2 regions of the Azospirillum sp. P4_B5 genome follow, and region 2 is predicted to be linked to the other one. Evidence: predicted binding sites of a transcription regulator. Region 2 holds the regulator's gene; the other holds the start of a gene.

Region 1 (15,767 bases), on a different contig from region 2:
GACTGGAAGGGCATCGGCTTTGTCTTCCAGGCCTGCTCGGTCGTTCCCCTGCTCGGCCTGTTCGCCGCGCTGCTGCCCAACGTGTCCCCGCACAAGGACTCCTGAAGCGCCCGAGAGCCGCGCCGCCCCCACGGCGCGGCCTCCCCTTCGCGACATTCCCACAAATCCGTCATGGTCATGTTGCAAATGCGAGTCATTCTTATTATCATTCTATGCAGGCCGGACGTTCTCGTCTTTGCTTGCCGGCCCTGATCCGATTGGCCCACAGGATTGCCCAGAGAGAGACCATGAACGTCACGATCATCTATGGCTCCGACGGCGGCGCGACCAAGTCGGTCGCCTCGCGCATCGCAAAGAAGATTCAGGGAAGGACCGTCGACATCGCCCGTGCCTCCGCTGCGGATTTCGAGAATTGCGACCTGCTGATCCTCGGCGCGCCGACCTATGGCGTGGGCGATCTGCAATGCGACTGGGAGGCCAACTTCGGCACGCTGAAGGCGGCCAACCTCAACGGCAAGAAGGTCGCCCTGTTCGGCACAGGCGATCAGGTAACCTACCCGGAGTCCTTCGTGGACGCCATGGGCACGCTCTACGATCAGGTGGTGGCGCAGGGCGGGATCGTCGTCGGCTTCACCGACACCGCCGGTTACGAGCATTCGGGCTCCACCGCCGAGCGCGACGGGCGGTTCGTCGGACTGGCGCTCGATCCGGACAACCAGTCCTCCCAAACCGACAAACGGATCACCGCATGGATCAGCCAGCTGGCGTGATGCCCCATGATGGGTTGGCCCATGATGGGTTGGCCATGCCCGTCCACCTGCTCGGTCACCATCTGTACGAGTACAGCAAGGGCGTCCGGCCCATGGTCATGATGACGCTCAGCACGCGGGACGCCGACACGGTGACCCGCAAGCTGGCGGAGCGGTTCGTCGACTACCACGTCCAGACGGTGACCGAGGCCAAGGTCAACGTCTTCTTCGGCAACCCGTCCTGCGTCGCGATGGTGCGCAGCGTGGTGCGCAAGCCGCTGAACCAATTGACCCCGGAGGAGGACTTCATCCTCGGCACGCTGCTCGGCTACGACCGCGAACAGCAGTGCCGGCGCTTTCTGGCCATGGCCCAGGCCGGAAAGGTGGGGGCCGGAAGGAAGGGGGCCGGGCGGGACGGGGCGGTGTCCTGATCCATCCGTCAGGGCACCGCCTCCACCATCCGGAAAAAGGTCGTTTCGGCCTCGACAGGCCGGGCCGCCGTCGTCCAGACTGCCTCCCCAAATAGAATGGAAAACAACCAAAGGGAGGCAGGGATGGCGGCGGCTCCGTCCGGGATGGTGTTCGAGAATCCCACGAACGGCCAGCGGGAGGCGGTGACCAACCGCGAGATCCTCTGGGCCTTTCTGCTCGGCCCGGTCTATTTCGCGAAAAAGGCGGAATGGCTGCACGCCGCGATTCATGCGGCGCTGATCCTCATCTCCATCCCGTTGTGGCCGACCGGCGTTCTGATGACTTTGGGCGTCTGGGTCGGCTACGCCTGCGCGGCGCCGACGATCCTGGAATACCGGTACCAGAAGATGGGGTGGGAGAAGGTCGCGGGCTGAGGTGTGAGGGGGCGCCGTCGTTGGCACCCCCACCCAACCCTCCCCCGCGTGGCGGGGGAGGGCTTTAGAACGGCCGGGTCAGGCGGTCGCGCCGAACTCCTCGGGCGTCAGCACCAGCACGCCGTCCTCGTCGGCGAAGACCAGATCGCCGGGGTTGATGCGGATGCCGGCCAAGGTCACCGGCAGATCCTTCTGGCCCTCGCCGTTGCGGACGGTCTTGCGCGGGATCGCCGCCAGCGCCTTGATGCCCAGGTCCAGCGTGGCGAGCACGGCGGCGTCGCGGACGCAGCCGTGGATGACCACGCCCTCCCAACCGTTCTTCACCGCGTCCTTGGCGATCAGGTCGCCCATCAGGGCGGCGCGCAGGCCGCCGCCGCCGTCCACCACCAGCACCTTGCCCCGACCCGGCGTGCCCAGCGTCTCCTTGACGCGGGAATTGTCCTCGAAGCACTTTACGGTCACCGCCGCACCGCTGAATTTGCAACGCCCGCCGAAGTCGCGGAAGACAGGGTCGGCGACGCGGGCGGTCTTCTCGAACCGGTCGTAGAGGTCGCAGGTGCTGTCGAAGTCGGTCATGCGCGTTCGCTCCCCTTCATGGGCTTTGGTGGCCTTGGCTTTGACAGCAGGATACCCCCAGATCGGCGATGGTCAATCCTCCGGGGAGGCGATGGCGCCCGTGCTCGTGCGTTCCAGGATGGCGCTGCGGCGGAAGCGATAGAGTTCGGCGGGGCGCCCACCGGTCTGGCTCTCATACTGGCCGGTCGGCTCCACCAGCCCCCCGGAGATCATCAGGCGCCGGAAATTCTGCTTGTGCAGCCGCTCGCCGGACAGCGCCTCCACCACCTGCTGAAGCTGGTGCAGGGTGAAGGTCGGGGGCAACAGCTCGAACACGATGGGGCGGTATTTCAGCTTGCCACGCAGACGTTCCAGCGCCGTCGCCAGGACGCGGCGGCCGTCGCGGGCCATCGGGCGGCCCAGCGCGCGCGGCATCTCCAGCCGCACCGTCCGCTCCTCCACCCCCGCCCGGCGGGCCAAGTCGTGGTCGCGGAACGCCTCCACCACCAGCCCGGCCTCGTAGAGAAGCTCGTAGCGTTCCAGCACCCGTTCGGAATCCCAGTCTCCGCCGTCCAGGGCGAAGGCCATGCGGGCGCGCTCGCCGCGGCGGGCGCGGGCGGGCTCGTCCGGCGCCGCGGCGACCCAGCGGGCCAGCGCCGGACGGATCACCGAATCAAGCAGCGCCGGCGGCGAATCGCGCCAGTCCTCCCAGGGGAAGAACTCGTACAGGCCGCGCCATTCCGCGCCGTCGATGCGCAGCGGCGCCTCGCGCAGCAAGGCCAGATAGCCGACCACCAGCGAGCGCGGGCCGCCGAACAACTCGTGCGGGTCGCGGTAGCGGTCGCCGAAGCTGTAGAGCTGCTCCACATAGCGCAGGGTCAGCCCGGCCGCGTCCTCCGCCACCGCGCGCAGGCCGTCCTGAAGGGTGCGGAAGCGCTCGGGATCGAAGGGCGCGCCCGGCAGGGCGTCGCGGTGGGGCGGCGGCTCGTCGCCACGGCGGTGCGATTCGGGGATCTCGAAGCCGCTGCGCACGGTCACCACGCGCGGCTCGGCGCCGTTCGCCGAGGACACGCCCACCGAAACGATGGCCGCCGTCAGGCCGATCTGTGTTTCCGTGCCGATCTGCGTTTCCCCTGCCACGCGCCACCCGCCTCCCCGCTGCCGATCCGTCGGCGGCAGGATAAGCGGCCCGCCGCGGCAAATCACCGGTCTTTCCGCCGGGCACCCCCGTGAAATCTCGCCGCAAGCCGGTCCGGCATGACACTTTTGTGACTCCCCACAAGCGCCGGGGATGTTACACCAGCCGCGACGCTGAGGCTCGCGCGCGTCCGTGCGGGGTCCCCAGCGGTGCAGGCCGGCGTTAGTTGGAGAACCACGCATGCTGAATTTGTTCCGGGCCCTGATGCCGCGCGAAGAACGGTTTTTCGACCTGTTCGCCGACCATGCCCGGACCGTCGCCACGGGCGCCGAGGCGCTGCGGGCGATGATGGCCAGCGGCCAGGACCTGGAGGAGCGGTTCCAGACCATCCGCCGGGTCGAGAGCGAGGCCGACGCCATCGAGAAGGACATCCAGCTCGCCGTCCACCGCAGCTTCATCGTGCCCTTCGACCGTTCGGACATCCAGGAACTCGGCAAGCGGATGGACGACGTCCTCAACCTCATCGAGGAGACCGCGCGTCACCTCGTGGAGGCGGGCTTCACCGACTACACGCCGGAAATGCACGCCCAGGCCGATGCCATCGTGCGCTGCACCAATCGGCTGAGCGCGGGCATCCCCCTGCTCCGCGACATTCCCAAACACGTCGAGCAACTCCACGCGATGACCGCCGAGGTCTCACGGATCGAGAGCGAAGGCGACCGGCTCCTGCGCGAGGCCAATCACCGGCTGCGCGACGAGAGCGGCGGGCTCGACGCCCCCATCACCCATCGCCACGCCCTTCAACGCGAGATCATCGAGCTGCTGGAACGCGTGCTCGATGCCTGCGAGGACGTGGCCGACACCATCGACGGCATCATCGTCGAACAGGTCTGATCCCATGGAAGCCGCTACCCTCGCCCTGCCCATCCTCATCGGGCTGATCGGCGTCGCCCTCCTCTTCGATTTCCTCAACGGGCTGCACGACGCGGCCAACTCCATCGCAACGGTCGTCTCCACCCGCGTGCTGTCGCCGCGGACCGCCGTCGCCATGGCCGCCTTCTTCAACTTCATCGCCTTCCTGTTCTTCGGGCTGCATGTGGCGACCACCATCGGCACCGGCATCGTCGGGGCGGGGGTGGTGGACCCGCATGTCATCTTCGGCGCGCTGATGGGCGCCATCGTCTGGAACGTCTTCACCTGGTGGCTGGGCATCCCGTCCAGCTCCTCCCACGCGCTGATCGGCGGCCTCGTCGGGGCCGGCGTGGCGAAAGCGGGGCTGGACGCCGTGGTGGTGTCCGGTCTGGCCAAGACCGCCGCGGCCATCGTCGTCTCGCCGGTGGTCGGCTTCCTGCTGGCCAGCGTGATGATCGTGACGGTGTCCTGGCTGTTCCGGCGCACCACCCCCTTCGCGGTCGACCGGCTGTTCCGCCACCTGCAGATCGGCTCCGCCGCGCTCTACAGCCTGGGGCACGGCGGCAACGACGCGCAGAAGACCATGGGCATCATCGCCGTCCTGCTCTATTCGCAGGGCATGCTGGGGCCGACCTTCTATGTGCCCTTCTGGGTGGTCATCACCTGCCAGGCCGCGATGGGGCTGGGCACGCTGTTCGGCGGCTGGCGCATCGTCAAGACCATGGGGTCCAAGCTGACCGACCTGAAGCCGGTCCAGGGCTCCTGCGCGGAGACGGGCGGGGCGATCACCCTGTTCGTCGCGACGTGGCTCGGCGTGCCGGTCAGCACGACCCACACGATGGCCGGAACACGGCACGGCGGGCCGAACGGCCCGCCACCCGCCGGCCCGGCCGCAAACTCCGAAACGCGAAAAGGGCGGCCCGAGGCCGCCCTTTTTCGTACCCTCCGCGCTGAAAATGGAGCGGGCGAAGGGATTCGAACCCTCGACCCCAACCTTGGCAAGGTTGTGCTCTACCCCTGAGCTACGCCCGCGCCGCTCCAGCGGAGGAGCGCCCGTATACGCCCCGGCGACGGCCAAGGCAAGCCTTATTTTTCACAACCGCCTCAACCCGTGCGGCGACCCAGGGCAGGCACGGCAGGAATGCAGGCCGGGACACGCCGCCGCTTGCCGATTGCACGAGGAAACATACCAACATATGTTAGGCTGAGGCTGTCGGAGTGAAATTATCCATCTCTTGTTTTGAATGTCTGCGCATTCGAAATTGTTTCCTCTAACATGCCGATGACGCTCCGCAGGGGGGCTTCGATGGCCGGAACGGACATGGACTTGGGCGAATCGCAATCGATGCCCACGCCGTCACCTCGGGGGGCGCCTCAGGAGGCGCCTCAGGAGGCGTCGTGCCGACCCATGCCCGCCGCCGACCCACCGGATGGCGGACCGGCCCGGCGCAACAGCGCGGAACGCAAGGTCGTGAGCGTGCTGTTCGCCGACATCGTCGAATCCTCCAGCATGGTGTCGGGCCGCGACCCGGAGGAGGCCGACCAGACCCTTCTCACCATCCTGCAAATCCTGACCGATGCGGTGGAACGCTACGGCGGCACGGTGGCCCAGGTTCTGGGCGACGGCATCATGGCGGTGTTCGGCGCCCCCTCCGCTCAGGAGGACCACGCGCTGCGCGCCTGCCTCGCCGCGCAGGACATCGCCCGCTCGGCCATCGATTCGGACGAGTTCAAGATGCGGATCGGCATCAGCTCCGGCGAGGTGGTCGCCCAGATCATCGAGACCGGCGTCTGGACCGACTACCGCACGGTGGGCGAAACCGTGCATATCGCCGCCAAGCTGCAGCAACGGGCGCAACCCAACAGCGTGCTGCTGAGCCACGAGACGTTGGACCTCGTGCCGAAGGGCCTGACCGTTCGCCCGGCGGGAACGCTGCGCCTGTCCGCCACGGCGGAGCCGGTGACCGCCTTTGCCCTGGAGGCGGCGCGGGCGATGCGGCGCACGGCGATGGACCTGCTGTCCGCCGAAGGCACCCTGTTCGTGGGGCGGCAACCCGAACTGGCGGTGCTGACCGGCGCGCTGCGGCAGGCCGAGCGGGGACGCGGTGCCTGCGCCGTCCTGATCGGAGAGGCCGGCATCGGCAAATCCCGGCTGACCGGAGAGCTGATGCGCCGTCCGGAGGCGGCGGCCTTCACCATCTCCATCTGGCCGCAATTCCCGATCCGCCGCCTGGGCGACCCCGACGACCTGGAGGCGGCGGCCCGGTCCCTCGCCCTGTCGGTCTGTGGGGCCGTGGATGGCCCAACGCTGGATGGCCCAACGCTGGACGGCTCGGCGGTGGCGCGGCTGACCGCCGCCGCCGCGCGCAACGGTGGCGAATTGGCCGGCGAGGCGATGCGGGAATTGCTCGGCCAGCTTTCCGTCCACCCGCTGTGGCAGGGGCTCGACCCCGCCCAGAAGGCTGATTTCAGCGTCGAGGGGCTGGTCGCGGCGATCCGCGAGCTGTCCGTGGAGCGCCCGCTGCTGATCCTCGTCGAGGATGCGCACTGGACGCGCGGGCTGACCAACCGCCTGCTGGACGCCCTCGCCGAAGGGGTGGAGGACGCCCGCGTCCTCGTCCTGGTCACGTCACGGCCGGACACGCCGGGCGGCTGGACCGCGCCGGACTCGGTCCACGCCCTCGCGCTCGAACCGCTGGAGCCGCTGCAGGCCGACGAGTTCCTGGACCATTGGCTGGGCCACAGCCCGTCGCTGGCCGACCTGAAGGCGCGCGTCGCGGCGCAAAGCCAGGGCGTGCCGCTCTATCTGGAGGAATCGCTGCGCACGCTGGAGACGACCGGGGCCATCGTCGGCAGTCCGGGCCGCTACAGCCTGGGCAAGGCGGACGCAAGGATGGCCCTGCCGGCCACGGTGCACGGCTTGCTGGCCTCGCGGATCGACGCGCTGGAGCCCGGCCCGCGGCGGGTGCTGATGCACGCGGCGGTGATCGGCACCTCGGTCGATCTGGGCCTGCTGCGCGCGGTGTCTCCCATCTCCGCCGCCGAACTGCCGTCGGCTCTGGCCCGGCTGGAGCAGAGCGGCTTTTTCGCGCGCTCCCGCCTGCTGCCGAACCTGGAGCTGACCTTCCGCCATGCGCTGGTCCAGGAGGTCGCCTACGCCACCCTGACCAAGCGGGAGCGCCAGCCGCTGCACGGGCGCGTTTTGCATGCCCTGCGGCGGCGGTCCGACCGCAACCTGCCGAACCGGGCGGAGCTGATCGCCCATCACGCCTTCTACGCCGAGGATTGGCCGCTCGCCTGCGCCTATGGCCGCCGGGCCGGGCGCCGGGCGGAGATGCGCTGCAAGCATTTCGACGCCGGACGCTTCTACGAGCAAGCGTTGAAGGCTCTGGACCACATGCCCGACACCCGCCGCAACACCCAGCGGCGGATCGACCTGTGGGTCGGTATTCCCCTTGTCCTGCTGCCGCAGGGACGCCAGTTGGCCGGCGACCCGCTGGAGGAGGCGCGGGACATGGCGCTGGGCATCGACGACCGCATCCGCTACGCCCGCGCGACCTCGCTCAAGGCGTCCTTCCAGTGGGTCTACGGCGTGCTCGACGGAGCGATCGCGCTCAGCCGCAGCGCGCTCGACCATCTGGGCAACCAGGGGACGATGGAACTGCGCATCCAGGGGCTGATGCGGCTGGGCGGCATGCTGGTGGACAAGGGGCATTTCCCGGAAGCCCAGGAGAAGCTGGAGCAGGCACGCACCCTGGCGCTGGCCCATGCCCCGCGCGCGCGCTTCGGCCTGACCGCGGTGGCGGTCGCCATCACCGCCGCCTACCAGGGCCGCTGCCTCGCCGAACTGGGGCGCGACGACGAGGCCGTCCGGGTGATGCACCACGCGCTCGACATCGCGGAAGAGGTCGGGCACGCCTTCTCCGTGTCGTCGGTGAAGGTCCATCTGGCGCTGGTCCACATCATCGGCGAGCGCTTCGCCGAGGCCCTGCCTCTGCTGAAGGACGCCGTGACGATCACCGAGGCGACGCGCCTGCACATCTTCCAGCCGATCACGCTGGGCGCGCTGGGCTACGCCATCGCCCGCACCGGCGGTGCCGCGGAGGGTGCACGGCTGCTGAACGCCAGCCTGGAGCAGGCGCACATTCTGAATCACTCGCTGCCCAGGCCGCGGATTCTGAACTGGATGTCCGATCTGGCTCTGGAAACGGCACAGCACGACACCGCGATCGGCTGCGCCGCCAACGCGCTGGGCATCGCGACGGATGCCGGACAACTGTCCGAGCAGGGCTGGTCGCACTTCGCGCTGGCCCAGGCCTTCACCGCCACCGGCCAGCACCGCGAAGCCATGGAACATCTGGCGGCTGCCGAGACAATGAGCCGCCAACTGTCCATGTTGCCGCTCGCCGACCGCTGCCGGGCCTTCCGCCGCTGCCTCGCCGCGTCCGACCTGAACCGGTGAACGCCCCGCCGGAGCGTCAGGCGACCAGCGTGGTGCTGCCCGCGGCGGTGCGGCGGAAATGGTCCAGCACATAGACCCGGACGCTGGTGGCGAAGGGAATTCCCTCCGTCCGGCCGTCGTGGATGTCGGCGCACAGCGCCTCCAGCGACTTGCCCTGGGACTTGGCGATGTCCTTCAGCCCGTCCCAGATCGTCGCCTCCAGCCGCAGGCTGGCGCGGCGCCCCCCGATCGTCAGCGAGCGAGTCACCACGGCGGGCGGGGCTGCGAGCGAGCTGAGGTCGGCCATCTCGTCAAGGCTGCGGGGAATGCGGCGGTCCAACTTCATCGGTACGCTCCTGTCTCGGCTGGCCGGTTCTCGGCTTGGCGAATTTTTCCCGGGTCACCGGAATTTTTCCGGGACTAAACATACGCGTGTGCGTGTGTAAGCGATTTTTACCCGGGCACGGGGCGTCCGGCATGTGAAGTTCTTCACAGTCCGGACGGGGCGTTCCAGCCAAGGTTTCGACATACCGCAGTATTCGCGGTTTTTCGAAACCCACGCCCAGGAGCTGTTCCCATGACCGCCATCATCGACCAGACCGCCCTCATCCGTGGTGCCGACGGCCGTCTCTTCGCCGTGACCGCCCAGGGCGTGACCGAGGTTGCCGAGCAGACCACCGCACTGACCGCCGCCGCCCGCATCGGCGACCGCCGCGCCTTCAACAGCGACGACCACGAGGCCGCCCGCCACGCGATCACCCCGGGCCTCTGATCGGCGGGGCGAACCTGCAGGGCCCGCTGATCGGGCCTGTTCTACGGGCCGTGGCGGCCGGCGTTTTCCTTGGCCGGCCTGCCACGGTCCCCGCCCGCTCCTTCGTCCTTCGCCGGTTTTCCGTCCGGCTCAACCACGGGCATACCAAGTCGGCATCCTACGGCGGAGACCCTCTTCCATGCCCCTCGATTTCGTCCGCGGCATCGCCCGGGACCCGGCCATGTCCGACCAGCCGCTCAAGGTCCACACCACCGGAACCCACCGGATCGCCACGCCGGACCAGACCCTGGCCCGCGTCACCCCCTTCCTTCCCGTCATGGGCATCACGCGGGTGGCGAACGTCACGGGGCTGGACAGCGTGGGCATCCCGGTCGTGATGGTGACCCGGCCGAATTCCCGCTCCATCTCCGTCGCCCAGGGCAAGGGCGTGACGCTGGCCGCCGCCAAGGCGTCGGGCGTCATGGAGTCGATCGAGAGCTACCACGCCGAACGCATCACCCTGCCCCTGAAATTCGCCAGCTACGACGAGCTGCGCTGGACCCATCGTGTGGTCGATGTCGCCCGCTTGCCGCGGCTGTCGACCAGCGCCTTCACCCCCCACACGCCGATGCTGTGGATCGAGGGCGACGACCTGCTGGGCGGCGGACGGAGGTGGGTGCCGTTCGAGACGGTGCATCTGAACTTCACGCTGCCGATGCCGCCGGGGTCCGGCTGCTTCCTCGCCGGGTCGAACGGGCTGGCCTCGGGCAACAGCCTCGCCGAGGCGACCGCGCACGCCATGACCGAACTGGTCGAGCGCGACGCCGCCACCCTGTGGCGCCTCTCCTCTCCGGAGGCCCAGGCCGCGACCCGCATCGATCCGGACAGCGTCGCCGACCCGGTCTGCCGCTCGCTGCTCGACCGCTTCGACGACGCGGGAGTCGCGGTCGGCCTGTGGGACATCACCAGCGACATCGGCCTGCCGGCCATCCTCTGCCGCATCGCGACGCGGGAGGACGCGCCGCAGCACAGCATCCGTCCGGCCATGGGCATGGGCTGCCACGCCGCGCGGGAGGTCGCTCTGTCCCGCGCCCTGACCGAAGCGGCGCAGAGCCGGCTGACCTTCATCGCCGGGGCGCGCGACGACATGCCCCGCTCCGAATACGAACGCCACCTCGACCCGGCGCAGCACGCGCGCTGGACGGCGCTGATCACCGAGGACACCGGGCGCCGTGACTTCGCTACCATCCCCAGCCTCGCCGGGCGCACCGTCGAGGAGGATCTGGCCTGCCAGCTCGCCCGGCTGCGCGCCGCCGGCATCGAGGAGGCCGTGGCGGTGGACCTGACCAAGCCGGAGTTCGGCATCGCCGTGGTCCGTCTGGTCATTCCCGGCCTGGAGGGGCTGGACTCCTCCCCGGACTACGCGATGGGCGCAAGGGCGCGCGCCGCGGCCGGCGTCTGGGATCGGGCATAGTGTCGTGAGTGCGAAGGCGGAGATTCCCATGCAGACGCCGGACGGCCTTTACGTCTTCCTCGGCCCCACCCTGCCCCGCGCCGGCGCGTCCCGGATTTTGGACGCCACCTATCTGCCGCCGGTCGCCCAGGGCGACATCATCCGGCTGTGCGAGCGCAGGCCGCGGGCGATCGGCATCGTGGACGGCTATTTCGAGAACATCCCGTCCGTCTGGCACAAGGAGATTCTGCACGCCATCCACCTGGGGGTGGCGGTGTTCGGGTCCTCCAGCATGGGCGCCCTGCGCGCCGCGGAGTTGCATCCCTTCGGCATGATCGGCGTCGGCGCGGTCTTCGAAGCCTTCCGCGACGGGCGGCTAGAGGACGACGACGAGGTGGCGGTGATCCACGGCCCAGCGGAACTCGGTTACCCCGGCCTGTCCGAAGCCATGGTGAACATCCGCCGCACCCTGGCCGACGCCGCGCAGGAGGGCGTCGTCCCCGCCGCCACGGCGCGGCGGCTGGAGGCCATCGCCAAGGCCCTGCCCTATCGGGAGCGCGGCTATGGCCGGGTGCTCCGCCTCGCCGCCGCCGAGGGGCTGCCGGAGGAGGAGCTCGCCGATTTCCGCCATTGGCTGCCCAACGGACGGATCGACCAGAAGCGGGAGGACGCGCTGGACCTGCTCCAGACCATGCGCCGCTGGGCCGCGGGCGGCGGGCGGGCGCCCGAGGCGCGGTTCCATTTCGAGCACACCGTCCTGTGGGACCGCGCCCTGCGCGACGGCGCGCCTCTCCAGGCGGCGAATCCGCTGGACTGATCGTCCGCCGGGTGCCATCAACGGTCCGACGGCACTCAACCGGGACCGCGAACGCCATGGCCTTACTGAAGGACGTCGCCGGCATCCTGCGGCGCAACCGAATGTTGGGGGTTCTCGACGACGCCCGGATGCAGGAGCTGGTCGCGCTGGGCCGGGTGTCACGGTTCAGCGAAAACCAGACCGTCTTCAGCAAGGGCGATCCCGGTGATTGCCTGTACGCCATCATGAAGGGGCAGATCGCCGTCTCGACCTCGTCCGAGGACGGCAAGACGATGCTGCTCAACATCCTGAACCCCGGCGACGTGCTGGGGGAGATCGCGCTGATCGACGGGAAGGACCGCACCGCCGGGGCGACCGCGCTGCGCCCGGCGGAACTGTTCCGCATCGACCGTCCGGAATTCATCTCCTTCCTGGAACGGCACCCCTCCCTGTGCATCCGGATGATGGGCGTGCTGTGCGAACGGTTGCGCTGGGTGTCGGAGAACATCGAGGATGCGGTCTTTCACGACGTGCCGCGCCGGCTGGCCCGGCGTATCCTGTTGCTCTGCGATACTTATGGGCAGAAGACGCCCGCCGGCTTGCGGATCAACCAGCCCGTGTCACAAGAAGCCCTGGCGGCAATGCTGGGTGTCACCCGGGAGATGGTGAACAAAAGTCTGCGTGCACTGCGCAACTCCGAGGCTATTACCTATAACAAAGGTTTTATCGTCGTCACCAATCTGTACATGCTGAAGGACATGGCGGGAGAGTCGGGTGACGTGCCGTAAGGCTGCCCTGCACGTCTGAGGAGTTTTATCGTCGCAAATTTTTTCAATCGCGCTATATTGGCTCGTGGCTTCAAACACGGCTGACATTCAAGGAATACAGGGCTATGTCGGGTCAGGATTCGCAGGCGTCCAACGCTCCATCGCCGCTGAGCGCCATCCCGCTGGTGGCGCGCACCGTCAAGCTGTTCGGGCGTCCGACGCAGCTTCGTCTGGAACCCTCCTATTGGGAAGCGTTGGACGACATCTGCCACCGGGAAGACCTGACCGTGGACGAGCTGTGCAGCGACCTCAAGGATCGCCTCGATTCGCAGTCCCGGCGGTCGCGCGGGGTTGCCGTGTCGCTCGCCAACGCGGTCCGTGTGTTCATCGTCGGCTATTACCGCAAGGCGGCGACCGAGAAAGGTCACGACCGCGCCGGCCATGGCCGCGGCGATCCCTTCGTCAGCACGCCCTTCGACCTGCCTCCGGCCCGGCCCGCCAAGGAAGGCTGAGCCCCCGGCGGCATTCCGCTGAACCGCGCGCATGCCGACAACAGGACGGTCTTCGCTCCTCGTCTGTGAGGAATTGCCGCGTCCGATTGAACGACGCAACGTCCGGCTTGCTCCGCGACGGGATTTGGTGTGTTGATCGGTCCAGCGGCATAGCCACGGTCGGCTGACCGGGGCCCCTAGGCCGCCCCTCCCGTCCACCGCGGAGCCGACCGTTCATGAGCGGGATCCAGCCGTCCGCCATCAGACCGACCCTCGCCCGCTGGCTCCGGGACCGTCCCTTCCTGTCCGGCCTTGCCGCCCTTCTGATCCTCATGGCGGTTCTGGGCACGGTGATGCTCTACAACTACCTGCTGTTCCACCTCTGCGCTGAGCTGTTCGCCGTCGCCATCTCCATGACGATCTTCACGATTGCCTGGAACACGCGCGACACCAACCAATCGCCCTTCCTCGCCTTCGTCGGCCTGTCCATGCCCGGCATCGCGTTGCTGGACCTGCTGCACGCCATTGCCTTTCCCGGCATGAACGTCATCGGCGAGGCCAATTCCAATCAGTCCACCCAGCTCTGGATTGCCGCCCGCGGCCTTCAGGCCATGGTTTTCCTGGCCGCGCCGTTGCTGATCGAGAGGCGGCTGCGCGCGGGCGACGTGCTGCTGATCCAGGCCGCGGCCGTGGCCTGCGCCCTGCTGTCGATCTTCACCTTCGCAATCATGCCGGACGGCTTCGTTCCGGGCGTTGGGCTGACCTCCTTCAAGGTGGGCGCCGAATACACGTTCAGCGCCGCGGCGGTCGTCGCCTGCCTGCTGCTGGGCCGCAAGCGTCGGCAGTTCGAGCCCAGGGTGTTCGGCCTGACCTTCGCCGGCATTGCTCTGCTGGCCCCGCAGGAGCTGATCTTCACGCTCTACACCGACCCCCACGGGGCGATGAACGCGCTGGGTCATTTCATCAAGATCCTGTCCTTCTACCTGCTGTACCGGGCGATCATCGTCACCGCCCTGCAAAACCCCTACGACCTCGCCTTCTACCGGATGCGCCGCAGCGAGGAGGCCCTGCGCGATCATCTGAGCGGGCTCGAATCGCTGATCGCCACCCGCACCGCCGAGTTGCGCGAGAGCGAGGCGCGTTGGCGGGCGCTTCTGGAATGCTCCAACGACTGGTTCTGGGAAACCGACGAGCGCGGGCGCTTCACCGCCCTGTCGCCGCGGGCACAGGAATCCACCGGGCGCGGCGGGGCGGAGCTCCTGGGCTTCACCCACGCGGATCTTCTGGACCGCAACCGTCCGGAAGAGGATTTCCCCGCCCTGGCCGAGGCCTTGCACCGAAGGGAGCCCTTCCGCCGCCTGTCTTTCCCGCTGGCCTCGCCGGGGGGAAGCGCGCGCTGGGTGATGGTCAGCGGCACGCCGCGCTATGACGGCAACGGCACCTTCCTCGGCTACCGCGGCACCACCAGCGACATCAGCGCGCGGCGCCAGTCGGCAGAAGCGGCGCGGCAGAAGCAGACCATGGCGGCGCTCGGCAGCCTCGTTGGCGGCCTTGCCCACGAGATCAACAACCTGTTGCAACCGGTCATCAGCTTGTCCGAGTTGGCCCGCGGCCGGGTCGGGGAGGACCGCAAGCTCCACGCCTATCTGAACGCCATCCACGACAGCGGGGTGAAAGCACGCACAATCATGCGCGACGTTCTCCAGTTCGCCCGCGTCGAGGTGGCCGAGTCGCCGCCGGGCAACCTGGAGGAGGCCGTGCATTCCGCCTTGGAACTCGCCGCCCCCTCGATGCCGGTGTCCGTCGAGGCACGCACGCGGCTGGAGCCCGACCTGAAGGCGGTGACGATCACCGCGACCGAACTGACCCAGATCCTTCTCAACCTGATCCAGAACGCCCGCGATGCCATGCCGCAGGGCGGCACCCTGACGATCGGCGCCCATTCCCTGAGCCTGAGGGAACGGGAGGCGTCCCGTCGCCAGCTCGGCGAAGGCGACTACGTGCGGCTGACCGTCGCCGACACCGGGACCGGGATGGACGAGGCGACGCGCCAGCGCGTGTTCGACCCCTTCTTCACCACCAAACCGGTCGGGAAAGGGACGGGGCTTGGGCTTTCGGTGGTATATGGTATCGTTAGGAACGGGGGCGGCGACATTCTGGTCGAAAGCGCTCCCGGACGCGGAACGTCCTTCATCATCGACCTGCCCACCGCCCCGACCGGCGGACCGGGCCAAACGACACATGGGATGCTGGTTCATGGCGAAGGTGCTGGTCGTTGAGGATTCGGCCGCCGTGCGGCTGGCGGTCACCGAAGTGATCGAACAGGCCGGCCACGAGGTCGTCGAGGCGGAAAACGGACGCGTCGCCATCGGTCTGCTGGACGGCGGCGCGGTCTTCGACCTGATCGTCACCGATGTGCTGATGCCCGAGGCCGACGGGGTGGAGGTCATCAAGGCCGCGCGCACCCGCAACCCCGGCGGCAAGGTGCTCGCCATGTCCGGAGGGGCGCCGAACCTGCCCGCCGGTTACGCCCTGAAGATGGCCGAGATGTTCGCGGCGGACGCCGTGCTCTACAAGCCCTTCCTGAACGAGGAGCTGCGCAAGGCCGTGGCCCGCCTGCTGTCCACGACGGGGGAGTCGGAGGCCAGCTGAAAAGGGGGCCGGCTAAAAAGGAGGCCGGTTGCCAGCGGAGCCATGTCCTCACGCTGTTGCTCCGGACACACGGCAGCACCTCCACCGCTCTCCGGCGGCCATCGGTCCCCTTGACCGAAGTTATCCACAAAATGGTGCATAAGATGGTGGATAAGGCTGTTGAACCTTCGGTCCCGCCTGCCCGCCGCAGGGGTGCCGGGAAAAGCCCTTGAATCGG
Region 2 (15,767 bases):
AAATCCGTAATCAGCGCGTCGCGGACCCCGACTAGTGTCCGCCCCGCAAGCCGCCCATCCCTGGGGGAGGCGGCACGGGGTTGGACCATCGCGTTCCCCGGTAAAGAGACATCCGGACCATCGGAGGGATCACCGTGAATTCCAAGAAGCTCGCCGTCACCGCCGCTGCGGTCGTCGCCATGACCGCCGCCTTCGCGGGTGCTGCGAACGCCCAGTCGCGCGACCAGATCCGCGCCGCCGGCTCCTCGACCGTGTTCCCGTTCACCACGGCGGTTGCCGAGGCCTTCGGCAAGGGCGGCAAGTTCAAGACCCCGGTCGTCGAGTCGACCGGCACCGGCGGCGGCCTGAAGCTGTTCTGCGCGGGCGTCGGCCCGCAGCACCCGGACGTCGCCAACGCCTCGCGCCGCATCAAGAAGTCCGAGGTCGAGCAGTGCGCCGCCAACGGCGTCGCCCAGATCACCGAGTTGAAGATCGGCTACGACGGCATCGCGCTGGCCTATTCCAAGCAGGCCCCGCACACCGACCTGACCACCCAGGTCCTGTGGAAGGCCCTGGCCAAGGACGTGCCGGTGGACGGCAAGATGGTCGCCAACCCCTACAAGAAGTGGTCGGACATCGACCCGAAGCTCCCGAACAAGGAGATCGAGGTTCTCGGCCCGCCCCCGACGTCCGGCACCCGTGACAGCTTTAACGAGCTGGTGATGCTCGAAGGCTGCAAGAAGGTGGCCGAGGTGAAGACCGCCATCGCCGACGAGAAGGCCCGCGAGAAGGCCTGCCTGTCGATCCGCGAGGACGGCGGCTACGTCGAGGCCGGCGAGAACGACAACCTGATCGTCCAGAAGCTGACCGCCAACCCCGACGCCTTCGGCGTGTTCGGCTACAGCTTCTTCGACCAAAATCGCGACAAGCTGCAGACCGCCAAGATGGACGGTGTCGAGCTGACCCCGGAGACCGTCGCGTCGGGCAAGTACGAGGTTGCCCGCTCGATGTACGTCTACGTGAAGAACGCCCATGTCGGCGTCATCCCGGGCATCCGCGAGTTCATCGCCGAGTACACCTCGGAGCGCGCGATGGGCGAGGACGGCTATCTGGCCGACAAGGGTCTGATTTCCCTGCCGAAGGCGGAGCGCGACGCCGCCCGCACCTCGGCGACCAACCTGACCCCGCTCCAGCTCTGACCGGCTGACGGCACCGGCGGCTCTCCTCGGAGGGCCGCCGGTTTCCCGTTTGTGCCAGGAGCCCGTTTTCAGCCCATTTCCGGCGGTTTCGCATGCAGCTCACGGTACTGCTCATCATTCTGGCCCTGCTCACAGTGATCGGTTACCAGATGGGCCGGTCGCGTGCCGTCGCCTCCGTCGGCGGCCGCATCGTCGAGCTTCATTCGGTGCCGTCCTACCACGGCTTCTACGTCGCCCTCTGGGCGGGGCTTCCGGCCCTGCTGCTCTTCGCCTTCTGGGGGGCGTCGGAAGGCTGGCTGGTCATGCAGATGGTCCTGGCCGGCCTGCCGGACCGGTTGGCCAACGGCGACGCCCAGTCGCTCGGCCTGCTGCGCGCCGACATCCTGAACCTCGCCCACGGCGTCGCCACCGGCCGCGAGCCCGATCCCGAGGTGGTCGCCGCGGCGGAGCGCTATCTGCGGCTGCACGCGCTCGGCGACTGGAGCCTGCTGGTCATCGGCTGCTGCATCGCCATCGGCGGCCTGCTCTACGCCCGCGGCCGGATCGACCCCGACCTGCGCGCCCGCAACCGGGTGGAGCGCACGGTCAACATCGCGCTGGTCATCTGCTCGCTGGTCGCCATCCTGACCACCATCGGCATCGTGCTGTCGCTTCTGTTCGAGGCGATCCGCTTCTTCGCGGTGGTCAATCCCCTGGAGTTCCTGTTCGGCACGCACTGGAGCCCGCAGATGGCCATGCGCGCCGACCAGGTGGGCTCCAGCGGCTCCTTCGGCGCGATCCCGCTGTTCGCCGGCACGCTGCTGATCACCGGCATCGCCATGGCGGTGGCGGTTCCGGTCGGGCTGATGGCGGCCATCTTCATGTCGGAATACGCCAGCCCAGGCCTGCGCACCTGGCTGAAGCCGATCCTGGAGGTGCTGGCCGGCATCCCGACCGTGGTCTACGGCTTCTTCGCCGCCCTGACCATGGCGCCCTTCGTCCGCGACGTGGGCAACAGCCTGGGGCTGAGCGTCAGCTCGGAATCGGCGCTGGCCGCCGGCTTCGTGATGGGCGTGATGATCATCCCCTTCGTCAGCTCGCTGTCGGACGACGTCATCAACGCGGTGCCGCAGAGCTTGCGCGACGGCTCCTACGGGCTGGGCGCCACCAAGTCGGAGACGATCCGGCTGGTCGTGCTGCCCGCCGCCCTGCCGGGCATCGTCGCCGCCATCATGCTGGCGGTCAGCCGCGCCATCGGCGAGACGATGATCGTCACCATGGCCGCCGGCCTCACCGCCAACCTGACCGCCAACCCGCTGGACGCCGTGACCACGGTGACGACGCAGATCGCCACGCTGCTGGTCGGCGACCAGGAGTTCGACAGCCCCAAGACGCTGTCGGCCTTCGGGCTGGGCCTCGTCCTGTTCATCGTGACCCTCACCCTCAACATGGTCGCCCTCCGGGTGGTCCAGAAGTATCGAGAGAAATATGACTGACCTCGTGGAACAGGATACGCGGGCCATGTCGGTCGCCGTCACCAAGTCGCGCTACCAGAGCGAGGAGTTCTCCGCCCGCCTGCGCCGCCGCTACGCCGCGGAGCGCCGGTTCCGGATCGCCGGGATGCTCGCCGTCGGGATCGCGTCTCTGATGCTGGTGGTTCTGCTCGGCTCCATCGTCAGCAAGGGCTACACCGCCTTCTGGCAGGCGCAGATCCGGCTTGAGGTGACCCTGGACAAGCAGCAGGTCGAGGAGCGGAACTACACCGCCCTCGTCCGGCAGGCGCTCTACGCCCAGGTCCCGGCGGCCACCGACCGCGCCACCCGCCGCTCGCTGAACGACCTGCTGTCCTCCGGCGCGCCGTACGAGCTGGAGGCGATGGTCAACGCCAACCCCTCCCTCGTCGGCACCACGCAGACGGTCTGGGTCCGCGCCGACGACGAGATCGACCAGTTCATGAAGGGCTTCATCCGGCGCGACGTGCCGGAGAGCGAGCGCCGGCTGAACGACGTCAAGATCGCCGCCATTGACGCGCTGGTCGCCAACGGCTCCATCCGCAACACCTTCAACACCACCCTGTTCACCGCCGGCGACAGCCGCGAGCCGGAACAGGCGGGCATCCTGGGCGCCGTCGTCGGCTCCGCCCTGACGCTGGTGGTGACCATGCTGCTGTCGGTGCCCATCGGCATCGCCGCCGCGGTCTATCTGGAGGAGTTCGCGCCGAAGAACCGCTGGACCGACCTGATCGAGGTGAACATCAACAACCTCGCCGCGGTGCCGTCGATCATCTTCGGCTTGCTCGGCCTCGCGGTGTTCCTCGGCTTCTTCGGGCTGCCGCGCTCCGCCCCGCTGGTCGGCGGTCTGGTGATGGCGCTGATGACCCTGCCGGTCATCATCATCGCCTCGCGCGTCGCGCTGAAGGCGGTGCCGCCGTCGATCCGCGAGGCGGCGCTGGGCGTCGGCGCCTCGCCGCTGCAGACGGTGACGCACCACGTCCTGCCGCTGGCCCTGCCGGGCATCCTGACCGGCACCATCATCGGCATGGCCCGCGCGCTGGGCGAGACGGCGCCGCTGCTGATGATCGGCATGGTGGCCTTCATCGTGGACATCCCGGGCGGCCTGACCGACAGCGCCACGGCCATCCCGGTGCAGATCTACATGTGGGCGGACAGCCCCGAGCGGGCCTTCACGGAGCGCACCTCCGCGGCGATCCTGATCCTGCTCGCCTTCCTCATCCTGATGAACGGCCTGGCCGTCTTCCTGCGCAAGAAATTCGAGAGGCGTTGGTAACCCCATGAGCGTCCAGACCCACATCCCGGCCACGGCCATGCCTTCGCGTCCCGCCGCCGGCATCCACGGCACCAAGATGGTCGCCCGCGACGTCAAGGTGTTCTACGGGGCCAAACAGGCGCTCAAGGGCATCAACCTGGAGATCCAGGAAAACCGCGTGATGGCGCTGATCGGCCCGTCCGGCTGCGGCAAGTCGACGTTCCTGCGCTGCCTGAACCGCATGAACGACACCATCGAGAACTGCCGTGTCGAGGGGCTGATCGCGCTCGACGGCGAGGACGTCTACGGCAAGTCGATCGACGCCGTACAGCTCCGCGCCCGGGTCGGCATGGTCTTCCAAAAGCCGAACCCGTTCCCGAAGTCGATCTACGACAACATCGCCTACGGCCCGCGCATCCACGGCATCGCCAGCCACCGCGACGAGATGGACGAGATCGTCCAGACCTCGCTGAAGCGCGCCGGCCTGTGGAACGAGGTGAAGGACCGCCTGCGCGAGCCGGGCACCGGCCTGTCCGGCGGCCAGCAGCAGCGCCTGTGCATCGCTCGCGCCATCGCCGTCAGCCCCGAGGTGATCCTGATGGACGAGCCCTGCTCGGCGCTCGACCCCATCGCGACGGCCCACATCGAGGAGCTGATCGACGAGCTGCGCGAGAACTACACGATCGTCATCGTCACCCACAACATGCAGCAGGCGGCCCGCGTCTCCCAGAAGACCGCCTTCTTCCATCTGGGCGACATGGTGGAATGCGACGACACCGAGGAAATCTTCACCAACCCGCGGGACGAGCGCACCCAGGGCTACATCACCGGCCGCTACGGCTGATCCCCGGCATCGCCGCCACTCCTCCATCAGCGAAGGACGTGAAGCATGAGCAACGAACACATCGTGCGTTCCTTCGCGCACGAACTTGAGCGCCTGTCCAACCTGATCACCCAGATGGGCGGCGTCGCCGAAGCGCAGGTGGACGCCGCCGTGAAGGCGGTGGCCCGCCGCGACGTCGCGCTGGCCGCCCAGGTCATGCAGGCCGACCAGCGCATCGACGCCTACGAGCGCGACATCGACGCCGAGGCCGTGCGCCTGCTCGCCCTGCGCCAGCCGCTGGCCCAGGACCTGCGCGAGATCGTGTCGGCGCTGAAGATCGCGGCGGACCTGGAGCGGATCGGCGACTACGCCTCCAACATCGCCAAGCGCTCGCTGGCCCTGGCCCAGGTGCCGGTGGTCCGCCCGGCGGTGGCCATTCCGCGCATGGGGCGGCTGGTCGAGTCGATCATGAAGGACGTGCTGGACGCCTACATCGAGCGCGACGTCCAGCGCGCCATCGCCGCCTGGGAGCGCGACGAGGAGCTGGACGACCTCTACACCAGCCTGTTCCGCGAGGTCCTGACCTACATGATGGAGGACCCGCGCAACATCACGCCCTGCACGCACCTGCTGTTCATGGCGAAGAACCTGGAGCGGATCGGCGACCACGCCACCAACATCGCCGAGACCATCCACTATCTGGTGGTCGGGACGACGTTGCGCGCGGCGCGTCCGAAGAACGACGGCAGCAGCTTCGCCGTGGTCGAGCCGGGCGGATCGGTGACGGAGGCGGTGGAACGGGGATTGCCGCGGGACGGCGGCCCGGATAACGATGGAGCGGGACATGCCGCGTGACGGCGAGACGCGCAGTGGGAGCGGGACAAGCATGAATTCGGCGCTGAAGCCGCTCGTCCTCGTCGTCGAGGACGAAGCCGACATCGTGACGCTGCTGAAGTACAATCTGGAAAAGGAAGGCTTCCGCGTGAACGCCGCCACCGACGGCGAGGAAGCCCTTCTGCTGGCCGGGGAGCAGACGCCGAACATCGTCCTGCTCGACTGGATGCTGCCGCTGATGTCGGGCCTGGAGGTCTGCCGCCAGATGCGCCGCAACAGCAAGATGCGCGACATTCCGATCATCATGCTGACCGCCCGCGGCGAGGAGGCGGACCGCGTGCGCGGCCTGAACTCCGGCGCCGACGACTACATCACCAAGCCCTTCTCCCCGACCGAGCTCGTCGCCCGCATGCGCGCCGTGCTGCGCCGCTCGGCCCCCGGCATGACCGACGAGACGCTGCAGTTCGCCGACGTGACCATGGATCTGGCCGCCCACCGGGTGCGCCGGAACGGGCGCGACGTGCATCTGGGGCCGACCGAGTTCCGCCTGCTGCGCCATTTCATGCAGCATCCCGGCCGCGTCTTCTCGCGCGAGCAGCTTCTCGACGTGGTGTGGGGCCACGACGTCTATGTCGAGCCGCGCACCGTCGACGTGCACATCCGCCGCCTGCGCAAGGCGATGAACGAGGAGACCGAGATGGACCTGATCCGCACCGTCCGCTCGGCGGGTTACGCGCTGGACAGCAAGTCCATCTGAGCGTTTTCCTGCGCAAACGGGCTCAGTCCTTGCCCCCTCCCTAACCCTCCCCCGCTGGGCGGGGGAGGGGACCAATTTTCCCTCTCCTGCGAAGCGGGGGAGGGAAGGGGCCCGCGGCGAAGCCGTGGGAAGGGTGGGGGCACCCCGTCCCGGGGCTGCCTACCCCTCCAGCAACCCCACCGCCTCGCGCAGGATCGCCACCTTCGGGCCGAAGCGCTTCGCCGGGTCGCTGTCCTCGATGAAGCCGATCATCATGCGCAGGGCGTGCGCTACCCGCGGGGCGAGATCGGGATGCGCCGTCACATGCTGCGCCAGATGGGCCAGCGCGTCCCGGTAGGGCCAGCCCTCGAAACCCTCCGCGGCGATCGCCTCGAAGCGGTTCGCGTGTTCGATCACCAGGCTGTGGTCGTCGGTCATGGCGCTCACACGAACAGGATCGCGCCGGTCTTCGGCGCGTCGTTCAGAAAGGTGACGACTCCGCCGGTCTTCACCGGCACGTCCGGGCGCAGCGGGGCTCCTGCGGGCAGGCCGAGCGCGCGCAAGCCCATCTCGCAGGCCATGACCGTGACCTTGAGCATCACGCAGGCTTCCAGCAACTCCTCGAAGCCGGCCAGCCCGTTGGCGGTGAAAAAACCGTCGCGCTCCGCCGGGCGGCTGCCGTCGTCGGCGGGGTCCAGCCGGTGCCAGCCCGGCGTGCCGTCCGCGTCCCCGGCCAGCAGCGTGTTCAGGGCGCGGCCGGTGAAGAACAGCGTGACCTTGCGGTTGGTCGCCGCCGCCGCGCTGGCCATCACCAGCGCGTAGTGAACCCGGTCGAAGCCGCCCGCGAACAGGACGATGGACAGGGACTCGGGACCTTCCATGGGTCAGGGCTCTCCCAAGCGCCGCTCAGTGGGCGGACAAATCGTGGATGGTCGGGTGGGTGCCGCACAGCGGGCAGTCCGGGTCGCGGCGCACCGTGATGCGCTGGAAGGAGGCGTGCAGCGTGTCGAGCATCATCAGGCTGCCCGACAGGCCCTCGCCGATGCCCATGATCTCCTTCAGCACCTCGGTCGTCTGGAGCGAGCCGACGAAGCCGCCCAGCGCCCCCAGCACGCCGCCCTCGGAGCAGGACGGCACCAGCCCGCGCGGCGGCGGTTCCGGGAACAGGCAGCGGTAGCAGGGGTGCGGGGCGCCGAGATGCGCCTTGAAGGTGGACACCTGCCCGTCGAAGCGCAGGATCGCCGCCGACACCAGCGTCTTCCTGGCGAAATAGCAGGCGTCGTTGAGCAGGAAGCGCGTGGCGAAATTGTCGGACCCGTCCGCCACGATGTCGTAGCGCCCGATCAGGTCCAGCGCGTTGTCCCTGGTCAGCCGCGCCTTGTGCACCTCCACCGCCACGTCGGGGTTCAGCGCGCGGATGCGGGCGGCGGCGCTCTCCACCTTCGGAACGCCGAGCGACGACTCGTCGTGGATGACCTGCCGTTGCAGGTTGGACAGGTCCACCGTGTCGTCGTCGATGACGCCGATGGTGCCCACCCCCGCCGCGGCGAGGTAGAGCAGAAGCGGGGCGCCCAGCCCGCCGGCCCCGACGACCAGGACACGGGCGCGCAGCAGCGCCTCCTGCCCGACGCCGCCGACCTCCGGCAGGATGATGTGGCGGGAATAGCGGTGAAGCTGGGTGTCGGTGAAATCCATGATCCGCAGAATAGCGCGGAACGCCCCATGCCACGCAAGCCCCCTCGCTCGGGACCTTGCCAAGGGCGGCGGCGTCAGGCGAGCAGGTTCATCTTGTAGGGGGTGGTCTTCGATTGGCTGGACGGCTTGGTCGCGTCCTCCGCTGCCCACTGCTTCAGCCGGGCCTCGCGCTCCCGCATGATCTTGTCGAACGGCCGCTCCTCCGCTTCGTCGGGCGACTTGGCGACCTTCTGAAGGAAATTGAGCTGATAGGGGATTTCACCGAGCACGTTCTTCGGCGGAACGATCACCAGCTCGTACTGGCCGGGTTCGATCTTGAAGCTGGATTTCTTCAGCATGTCCTCGCCCGACTTCGCCGGATCCATCGTGTCGCCGGAGGCCACGACCTTGCCCTCCTTGCTCATGATCGCCCAGCGCGTCAAGGGAAGGGACATGTTGCCGACGAACTCGCCGCCCTGGGCGACGGTCAGCGTGTGCTTCTGGACGCCGGGATCCTTGCCGAGGATGGCGCGGGCGGTGCCCTTCATCTGGGCGCCCGACCCCACCATCATGATGTTCTGTCGTTCGGAGACGTCCAGCGTGTATTCGCGGTTGTTCACGCCGCGCGCGGCCTGGGAGATGACCGCCGTGTAGGTGCCGGGACCGAGCTTGGCGCTGACCTCCGCCGCCTCGTTCTTCGCCTTCGCCTCGGCGACGACCTTGTTGTTCTGGTCGACGATCTTGATGTTGGTGTTGATGTCGGCGATTCTGAAATTGAATTCGCCGTTTTTCGACACCGTGAACTTGCGATAGTCGGTGGACGCGAGGTTGGAGTCCAATTCGTCGGTGATGCCGCGGAACTGGAACCAGTTCATCGTCGAGGCATTTGGAATCGTGATGCCCATGATGGCCTCCCCCGCTGGTCCTGTGCCGTCAGCCCCGTATCGTCGGGCGGCCGTGCCGCAAGACGGACCGTCGCCCGAAAGGGCGGAGCCGCGCCGGCTGAAACTCCCGGCACTGACAGGTTAGATTACTAAAATCCAATCTTTTTGTCAAAACGCCGCCCAATGCCAAGGACGGGCGAAAAGACCGGACGTACCCCACTCTACAGCAGGATGCGCGGCGGCGCAATATTCGCCGCCCGGTTGCGCAAGAAAACATGCTGGAGTTCCCCCTCCCCCGCGCGTGAACGACGCGTGTGGGAGGGGGATGCCGGTGTTACTCCAACCCTTCGAACAGGGCGGTGGAGAGATAGCGCTCGGCAAAGGACGGCAGGATCACGACGATCAGCTTGCCCTCGTTCTCGGGACGGGCGCCGATCTCCAGCGCCGCGGCCAGAGCCGCGCCCGAGGAGATGCCGACCGGGATGCCTTCCAGCTTCGCCACCTTGCGGGCCGTCTCGAAGGCGCGCTGGTTGGAGATGCGGACGACCTCGTCGATCAGGTCCTTCTTCAGGACGTCCGGCACGAAACCGGCGCCGATGCCCTGGATCTTGTGCGGGCCGGGCATGCCGCCGGACAGGACGGGGCTGTCCTCCGGCTCCACCGCGATGGTGCGGAAACCGGGTTTGCGGGCCTTCAGGACCTCCGACACGCCGGTCAGCGTGCCGCCGGTGCCGACGCCGGAAATCAGGAAGTCGGCCTTGCCGTCGGTGTCCTTCCAGATTTCCTCCGCCGTCGTGTTGCGGTGGATCTCCGGGTTGGCAGCGTTCTTGAACTGCTGGAGCATGTAGGCGTTCGGATCGGTGGCGACGATCTCGTCGGCCCGGCGGATGGCGCCCTTCATGCCCTCCGCCGCCGGGGTCAGCACCAGCTCGGCGCCGAGCAGCTTCAGCATCTTGCGCCGCTCCACCGACATGCTTTCGGGCATGGTCAGGATCAGGCGGTAGCCCTTGGCGGCGGCGACGAAGGCCAGCGCGATGCCGGTGTTGCCCGACGTCGGCTCGACCAGGGTGGTGCGGCCCGGCTCGATGGCGCCGGCGCGCTCCGCGGCGTCGATCATGGCGAAGCCGATGCGGTCCTTCACGCTGGCCAGCGGGTTGAAGAACTCCAGCTTGCCGACGATCTGGGCCTTGGCGCCGGCCTCCTCGGCCAGCCGCTTGATGCGCACCAGCGGCGTGGCGCCGACGGTGTCGAGAATGCTGTCGTAGATCTTACCGCGAAACTCGGAACCCGGCATTTTTCACTCCTCCGGTGTGTGGTATTTTCCCACTTTCTACAGAATTTGTAGAATTTAACCGTTCTCCGGGTGGGATCAAATCGTAAAATCGATGCGCTCTTCGGTCTCGCTCTCGACGCCGGCGGTGCGGGCGCGCAGGCAGAGATCCTCGATGGTGATGTCGTCGAGCTTCTTCATGCATTCCTCCTGAAGATCGTTCCACAGCGGGCGCACCACCTTGTGCCCCAGGATGGAGCCGGCCGGTTCCTCGATGGGGTCGGTCGCGGTTTCCATGGAGCGGACGACCTTCACGATCTCGCCCAGCGTGATGCGCCGGCGCTCGCGGGCCAGCCGGTAGCCGCCGCGCGGGCCGCGCACGCCGGCCAGGACGCCGTCGCGGACGAGCTGCTGGAGAACCTGCTCCAGATAGCGCTTGGGGATGCCCTGGCGGCGGGTGATCTCGCCGGACTGCACGGGCTCGGTGCCGGCGTTGTAGGCGATGTCCAGCACCGCCTCGATCGCGAACATCAGCTTCTTGGAGATGCGGAGCATCAGTGCGACTCCTGCGCGGGGGAAGACGAGGCGAACCGGCCGGTGGAGCCGAAGCCGCCGGTCCCGCGGGCGCTGTCGGGAAGCGCGGCCGACTCGGCCCAGGCGGCGCGCTCGTAGCGGGCGATCACCAGCTGGGCGATGCGCTGCCCGCGCTCCACCGTGAAGGGCTGGTCGCCGTGGTTGATCAGGATCACCCCGACCTCGCCGCGGTAATCGGCGTCGATGGTCCCCGGGCTGTTCAACACCGTGACCCCATGCTTCAGCGCCAGCCCGGAGCGCGGCCGCACCTGCGCCTCGTAGCCGTCGGGCAGGGCGAAGGCGACGCCCGTGGGGATCAGCGCGCGGCGGCCCGGCTCCAGGACGACCGGTTCCGCCAGCGCGGCCAGCAGGTCCATGCCCGCCGCATGCTCCGTCGCGTAGGCCGGCAGGTCCAGCCCCGCGGCGTGGGCGAGCCGGACGATGGGAACGGGAATGGCGGGTGCCGTTGCGCTCACGGAATGGTCTCCTGGGGGGCGGGGGTGGAAGGCGGATTGAAATGCCGGGCGATGGCCTCGGCCAGGCGGGCGGCCACGGCGTCCTTGCCCATGGTGGGCCAGTCCTCGGCGCCGTCGGCGCGGATCAGATGGACGGTGTTGTCGGCCCCGCCGAAGGTGGTGGTGCCCGGCGACACGTCGTTGGCGACGATCCAGTCGCAGCCCTTGCGGGCGCGCTTGGCGGTCGCGTAGTCGACCACGTTGCCGGTCTCCGCGGCGAAGCCGACGACCAGCGCCGGGCGGCGCGGCCCGGCCTGGGACAGGGTCGCCAGGATGTCGGGATTCTCGGTCAGGGTCAGGCTCGGCGGGCCGCCGCCGTCCTTCTTCAGCTTGCGGTCCGATTCGCCGGCCACGCGCCAGTCGGCGACGGCGGCGGCGCAGACCGCGATGTCCGCGGGCAGGGCCGACTCGCAGGCCGCCAGCATCTCCCGCGCCGTCTCGATGGTGCGCACGGTGCAGCCGGGCGGGTCGGGCAGGCGGGTCGGGCCGGTGACCAGCGTCACGTCGGCGCCCAGCCGCCGCAGCGCCTCGGCGATGGCGTGGCCCTGCTTGCCGGAGGAGCGGTTGGCGATGTAGCGCACCGGGTCGATGGGCTCGACCGTCGGGCCGCTGGTGACCAGGGCGCGCCTGCCGGCCAGCGGTCTGGGCGCGTCCAGCTCCTCGAAATGGGCGGCGATGGCCTGGACGATTTCCATCGGCTCGGCCATGCGCCCGAACCCGTACTCGCCGCAGGCCATCTCGCCCTTGTTCGGGCCGACCCGGCGCACGCCGCGCTTTTCCAGAAGCGCGAGGTTGTCGCGGGTCGCCGGATGCTCCCACATGCGGACGTTCATCGCCGGGGCGACGAGCACCGGCTTGTCGGTGGCCAGCAACACAGTGGCGGCCAGATCGTCAGCCATGCCGGCGGCCATGCGGGCCAGCAGGTTGGCGGTGGCCGGGGCGACGACCAGCAGGTCGGCGGCGCGCGACAGCTGGATGTGCCCCATTTCCGACTCGTCGGTCAGGGACCACAGATCCTGGTAGACGGTGTCCTCGGTCAGCGCCTGCACGGACAGCGGCGTGACGAACTGCGCCCCGGCCCGGGTCAGGACCGCGCGCACGCGCACGCCACGCTCCTTCAGGCGGCGGATCAGCTCCAGGCTCTTGTAGGCCGCGATGCCGCCCGCGATGACGAGCAGGATGCGCTTGCCGGACAGCACGGATGTTTCGGCCACGGGGGTCCGCCGCTCCTTGCTATGGATTTTGTAGAATTCAGATATTCCATCACGACGCCCGGTACAAGCGTCCATCGCTGATCCTCACAGCGAACCCGGTGTGAAATGCACATCCATGACGGGGGTGTGAAACTGTGGCGTGATATTTCGTTGCGCGGCCGCATGCCAGGTCTTTCGTCCACGGCCCAACATCGCGTAGAGTGCATTTTTAAGGATTTGCTGATAACCAGGGCGATCCGATGGTCTTTTCTGCATTTTTCCTTTGAATTCAAACGGTCCATGCCCCCGCGCTCCACGCCAATCCTTCTCGTCGAAGACACGCCGTCGCTGGCCCGCGTCTATGCGGAGTTCCTGAAGAAGGACTGCACCGCCGTCACCACGGTGGAGACGGGGGCCGCAGCGCTGGAGCAGCTGGCCGACGGCGTGCCGCGGATCGTGCTGCTGGACCTCCAGCTTCCCGACATGCACGGGATGGAGGTGCTGAAGCGGATCAGCGCCCAGGCGCTGCCCTGCGCGGTCATCATCATCACCGCCCACGGGTCGGTCGGGGTGGCGGTGGAGGCGATGCGCTACGGCGCCTATGATTTCCTGGTGAAGCCCTTCTCGGCGGAACGGTTGACCGTCACCGTGCGCAACGCCATGGAGCGGCTGCGCCTCGCCCAGCTCGTCGACAGCTTCGAGAAGGACCTGGGGCGCAGCCGCTACCACGGCTTCCTCGGCTCCTCGCTGGCGATGCAGGCGGTCTACCGGATCATCGACAGCGCCGCCTCCTCCCGCGCGACGGTCTTCATCACCGGCGAATCGGGGACCGGCAAGGAGGTCTGCGCCGAGGCCATCCACCGGCAGAGCCCGCGGGCCGACCGGCCCTTCATCGCCATCAACTGCGGGGCCATCCCCAAGGACCTGATGGAGAGCGAGATCTTCGGCCACATGAAGGGCTCCTTCACCGGGGCGGTGGCCGACCGCGAGGGGGCGGCGGCGCGGGCCAACGGCGGCACCCTGTTCCTCGACGAGATCTGCGAGCTGGCGCCCGACCTCCAGACGAAGCTGCTGCGCTTCATCCAGACCGGCACCTTCACGCCGGTCGGCGGCAGCAAGCTGGAGAAGGTCGATCTGCGCATCATCTGCGCGACCAACCGCGACCCGCTGCGCGAGGTCGAGGAGGGGCGGTTCCGCGAGGATCTCTATTACCGCCTGCACGTCATCCCCATCCACCTGCCGCCGCTGCGCGAGCGCGAGGACGACGTGCTGGAGATCTGCGGCCAGTTCCTGACCGATTACGCGCGGGAGGAGGGCAAGGGCTTCGTCCGCTTCTCTCCGGCGGCGGAACAGGCGCTGCGCACCTACCACTGGCCGGGCAACGTGCGGCAGGTGCAGAACGTGGTGCGCAACATCGTGGTGCTGCACGACGGCGACACGGTGACGCCGGCCATGCTGCCGGCCCCGCTCGCCACCCCGGCGGGGACCGCCGCGCCGCTGCCCGCGAACGGCGGCGGAAACGGTCATGGTGGCGGCCATGGCTCCGTGGCCCACGCGCCATCCCCCAAGACGGTGAAGCCGCTGTGGGAGGTGGAGCGCGACGCCATCGAGGAGGCCATCGCCGCCTGCGACGGCAATATCCCCCGCGCCGCGGCCCTGCTGGAGATCAGCGCCTCGACCATCTACCGCAAGCGCCTCGCCTGGCAGGCCGAAGGAAAACTCTGACACCCGGTCGCGCCGGGAGTCCCATCCCCCGTTCTTGCCCCGCACCATTGGTTCTGCCGAAGCATAGACTTCGTGTGCGTTCAATTCACGCAAGACCATCGAAAGTCTTGCCGTGCCGGGACCTGCCGCCATCGGCTTATTTCAAAATGACCGGTCTGGCTACATTGGGCATATGCCGTGAAGCCGCCTTGCCGGTTGCGGTGCCATCCAGCTAGCCTCCCCTCGCGTTGCTTTGCTTGCGCTTCCGCGTGGCGCCACACCGGATCGCCGCACATGACCGCCGCACCGTCCATCGTCCTTCGCCGACCCGTTGCGCCCCGCGGCGCGGACCGGCGGCAGGCCCCCGACCGAGGAGCAGGAGTTCGCCTTATGACCACCGGCACCGTCAAATGGTTCAACACCACCAAGGGATATGGCTTCATCGCGCCGGAGGCCGGCGCCAAGGACGTGTTCGTGCACATCACGGCCGTGCAGAAGTCGGGTCTTCACGCCCTGTCCGAGGGCCAGCGCGTCGAGTTCGAGGTCGCGCGCGGCAACAACGGCAAGGACGCCGCGGTCAACATCAGCGTCATGGAGTGAAGCGACGTCATGACGTGACGTAGCCGCGGACCCGGTACGCCTCCACGGCTTCCCGGGTGAGGCGGGGAATGTCGCGGCACAGCGACGTCACCTCGCCCACCGCGTTGCTCCGGCAGGCCAGCTCCAGCGCCCGGGCGGCCGCCGACAGGTCGCGGGCGCCGAAGGTCCCCGCGGTGCTCTTCAGCGTGTGGGCCTCCTTCGCCAGCCCGGTGAGATCGGCCGGGCCTCCCCCCGCCGCTTTGGCCCCGCCGCCGGCGATCCTCTCCGCCCGCTCCAGCGTCTCCTCAACGAACTGGCGAAGGACGTCGGCCAGAAGCTCCGCGTCGAGATCCCGGGCGAGCTGTTGCAGGACCTCCATGTCCAGAACGCCCAACTCCGGCACGTCGGCCGTGACCGGAGCGGGAGCGTCCGCTGGAACGGCGGGCGCGGCGGACTCCAACGGGGCGGCGTCCAGCCAATGGGCGACCGTCTCCAGCAGATGCGGACGGTCGATGGGCTTGGCGACGTGCCCGTTCATCCCGGCGGCCAGGCAGCGTTCGCGGTCGCTGTCCATGGCGTCGGCGGTCATGGCGATGATCGGGACGCTGCCGGCCGGCGGCGGCAGGGCGCGCAGCCGGCGGGTGGCGGTCAGCCCGTCCATCTCCGGCATGGCGAGGTCCATCAGGACCAGCCCGTAGGGCGACGGGCCGGGCGCCGCGGCCTCCACCGCCTCCAGCGCTTCCCGCCCGTTGTTTGCGATGTCGACCCGATAGCCGGCGCCGCGCAGCAGCAGGGCGGCGACCATCTGGTTCGTTGGGCTGTCCTCGACCAGGAGAATCCGCCGGCCCGTTCCAGCGGTGGACGGGGCGGCCGGGCTTTGCGCAGGCGGCGGGGCGGCGGGCGGCGCCTCCGCCTCGCTCCGCCCGGTCACGGCGGCGAGCAGGCGGGAGGGCCGGGCCGGCTTCGTCACCGTAGCGTCGGCGCCGTTGCCATCCCCTCCCATGCTCCGGTGCGGCAGCGCGAGCCGGACGATCCGCCCGACGCCCTGCGCGCGCAGCC

The links. Region 2 encodes PhoB, which activates phosphate uptake and scavenging genes when phosphate is short. Its sites were predicted from a motif close to TNTCATAAAACTGTCA; they were not measured.
Region 1: AC1DVI_RS27895 (DUF47 domain-containing protein) is a predicted target of PhoB. The motif match lies at 3,408-3,423, and genes of this name have one in related genera.

Annotation. Positions count from the first base shown of each region.
Region 1 covers NZ_JBFUHT010000053.1:26,025-41,791, reverse strand. The annotation lists gene AC1DVI_RS27925 (MFS transporter) at 1-105, shown strand, start outside; gene fldA (flavodoxin FldA) at 288-770, shown strand; gene AC1DVI_RS27915 (DUF2023 family protein) at 749-1,180, shown strand; gene AC1DVI_RS27910 (hypothetical protein) at 1,304-1,594, shown strand; gene rraA (ribonuclease E activity regulator RraA) at 1,673-2,170, opposite strand; gene AC1DVI_RS27900 (NUDIX hydrolase) at 2,243-3,289, opposite strand; gene AC1DVI_RS27895 (DUF47 domain-containing protein) at 3,528-4,181, shown strand; partial or broken gene AC1DVI_RS27890 (inorganic phosphate transporter) at 4,126-4,989, shown strand; tRNA gene AC1DVI_RS27885 (tRNA-Gly) at 5,157-5,231, opposite strand; gene AC1DVI_RS27880 (ATP-binding protein) at 5,608-8,661, shown strand; gene AC1DVI_RS27875 (ribbon-helix-helix domain-containing protein) at 8,678-8,986, opposite strand; gene AC1DVI_RS27870 (hypothetical protein) at 9,218-9,412, shown strand; gene AC1DVI_RS27865 (YcaO-like family protein) at 9,591-10,865, shown strand; gene AC1DVI_RS27860 (TfuA-like protein) at 10,894-11,661, shown strand; gene AC1DVI_RS27855 (Crp/Fnr family transcriptional regulator) at 11,718-12,428, shown strand; gene AC1DVI_RS27850 (ribbon-helix-helix domain-containing protein) at 12,533-12,919, shown strand; gene AC1DVI_RS27845 (MASE3 domain-containing protein) at 13,135-15,177, shown strand; gene AC1DVI_RS27840 (response regulator) at 15,155-15,550, shown strand.
Region 2 covers NZ_JBFUHT010000001.1:172,834-188,600, forward strand. The annotation lists gene AC1DVI_RS00830 (PstS family phosphate ABC transporter substrate-binding protein) at 135-1,178, shown strand; gene pstC (phosphate ABC transporter permease subunit PstC) at 1,271-2,653, shown strand; gene pstA (phosphate ABC transporter permease PstA) at 2,646-3,944, shown strand; gene pstB (phosphate ABC transporter ATP-binding protein PstB) at 3,982-4,767, shown strand; gene phoU (phosphate signaling complex protein PhoU) at 4,813-5,601, shown strand; gene phoB (phosphate regulon transcriptional regulator PhoB) at 5,633-6,337, shown strand; gene AC1DVI_RS00860 (hypothetical protein) at 6,497-6,754, opposite strand; gene AC1DVI_RS00865 (hypothetical protein) at 6,760-7,197, opposite strand; gene AC1DVI_RS00870 (HesA/MoeB/ThiF family protein) at 7,223-8,011, opposite strand; gene AC1DVI_RS00875 (hypothetical protein) at 8,086-8,895, opposite strand; gene cysK (cysteine synthase A) at 9,209-10,168, opposite strand; gene AC1DVI_RS00885 (RrF2 family transcriptional regulator) at 10,244-10,699, opposite strand; gene dut (dUTP diphosphatase) at 10,699-11,193, opposite strand; gene coaBC (bifunctional phosphopantothenoylcysteine decarboxylase/phosphopantothenate--cysteine ligase CoaBC) at 11,190-12,446, opposite strand; gene AC1DVI_RS00900 (sigma-54-dependent transcriptional regulator) at 12,726-14,150, shown strand; gene AC1DVI_RS00905 (cold-shock protein) at 14,520-14,729, shown strand; gene AC1DVI_RS00910 (PAS-domain containing protein) at 14,737-15,767, opposite strand, start outside.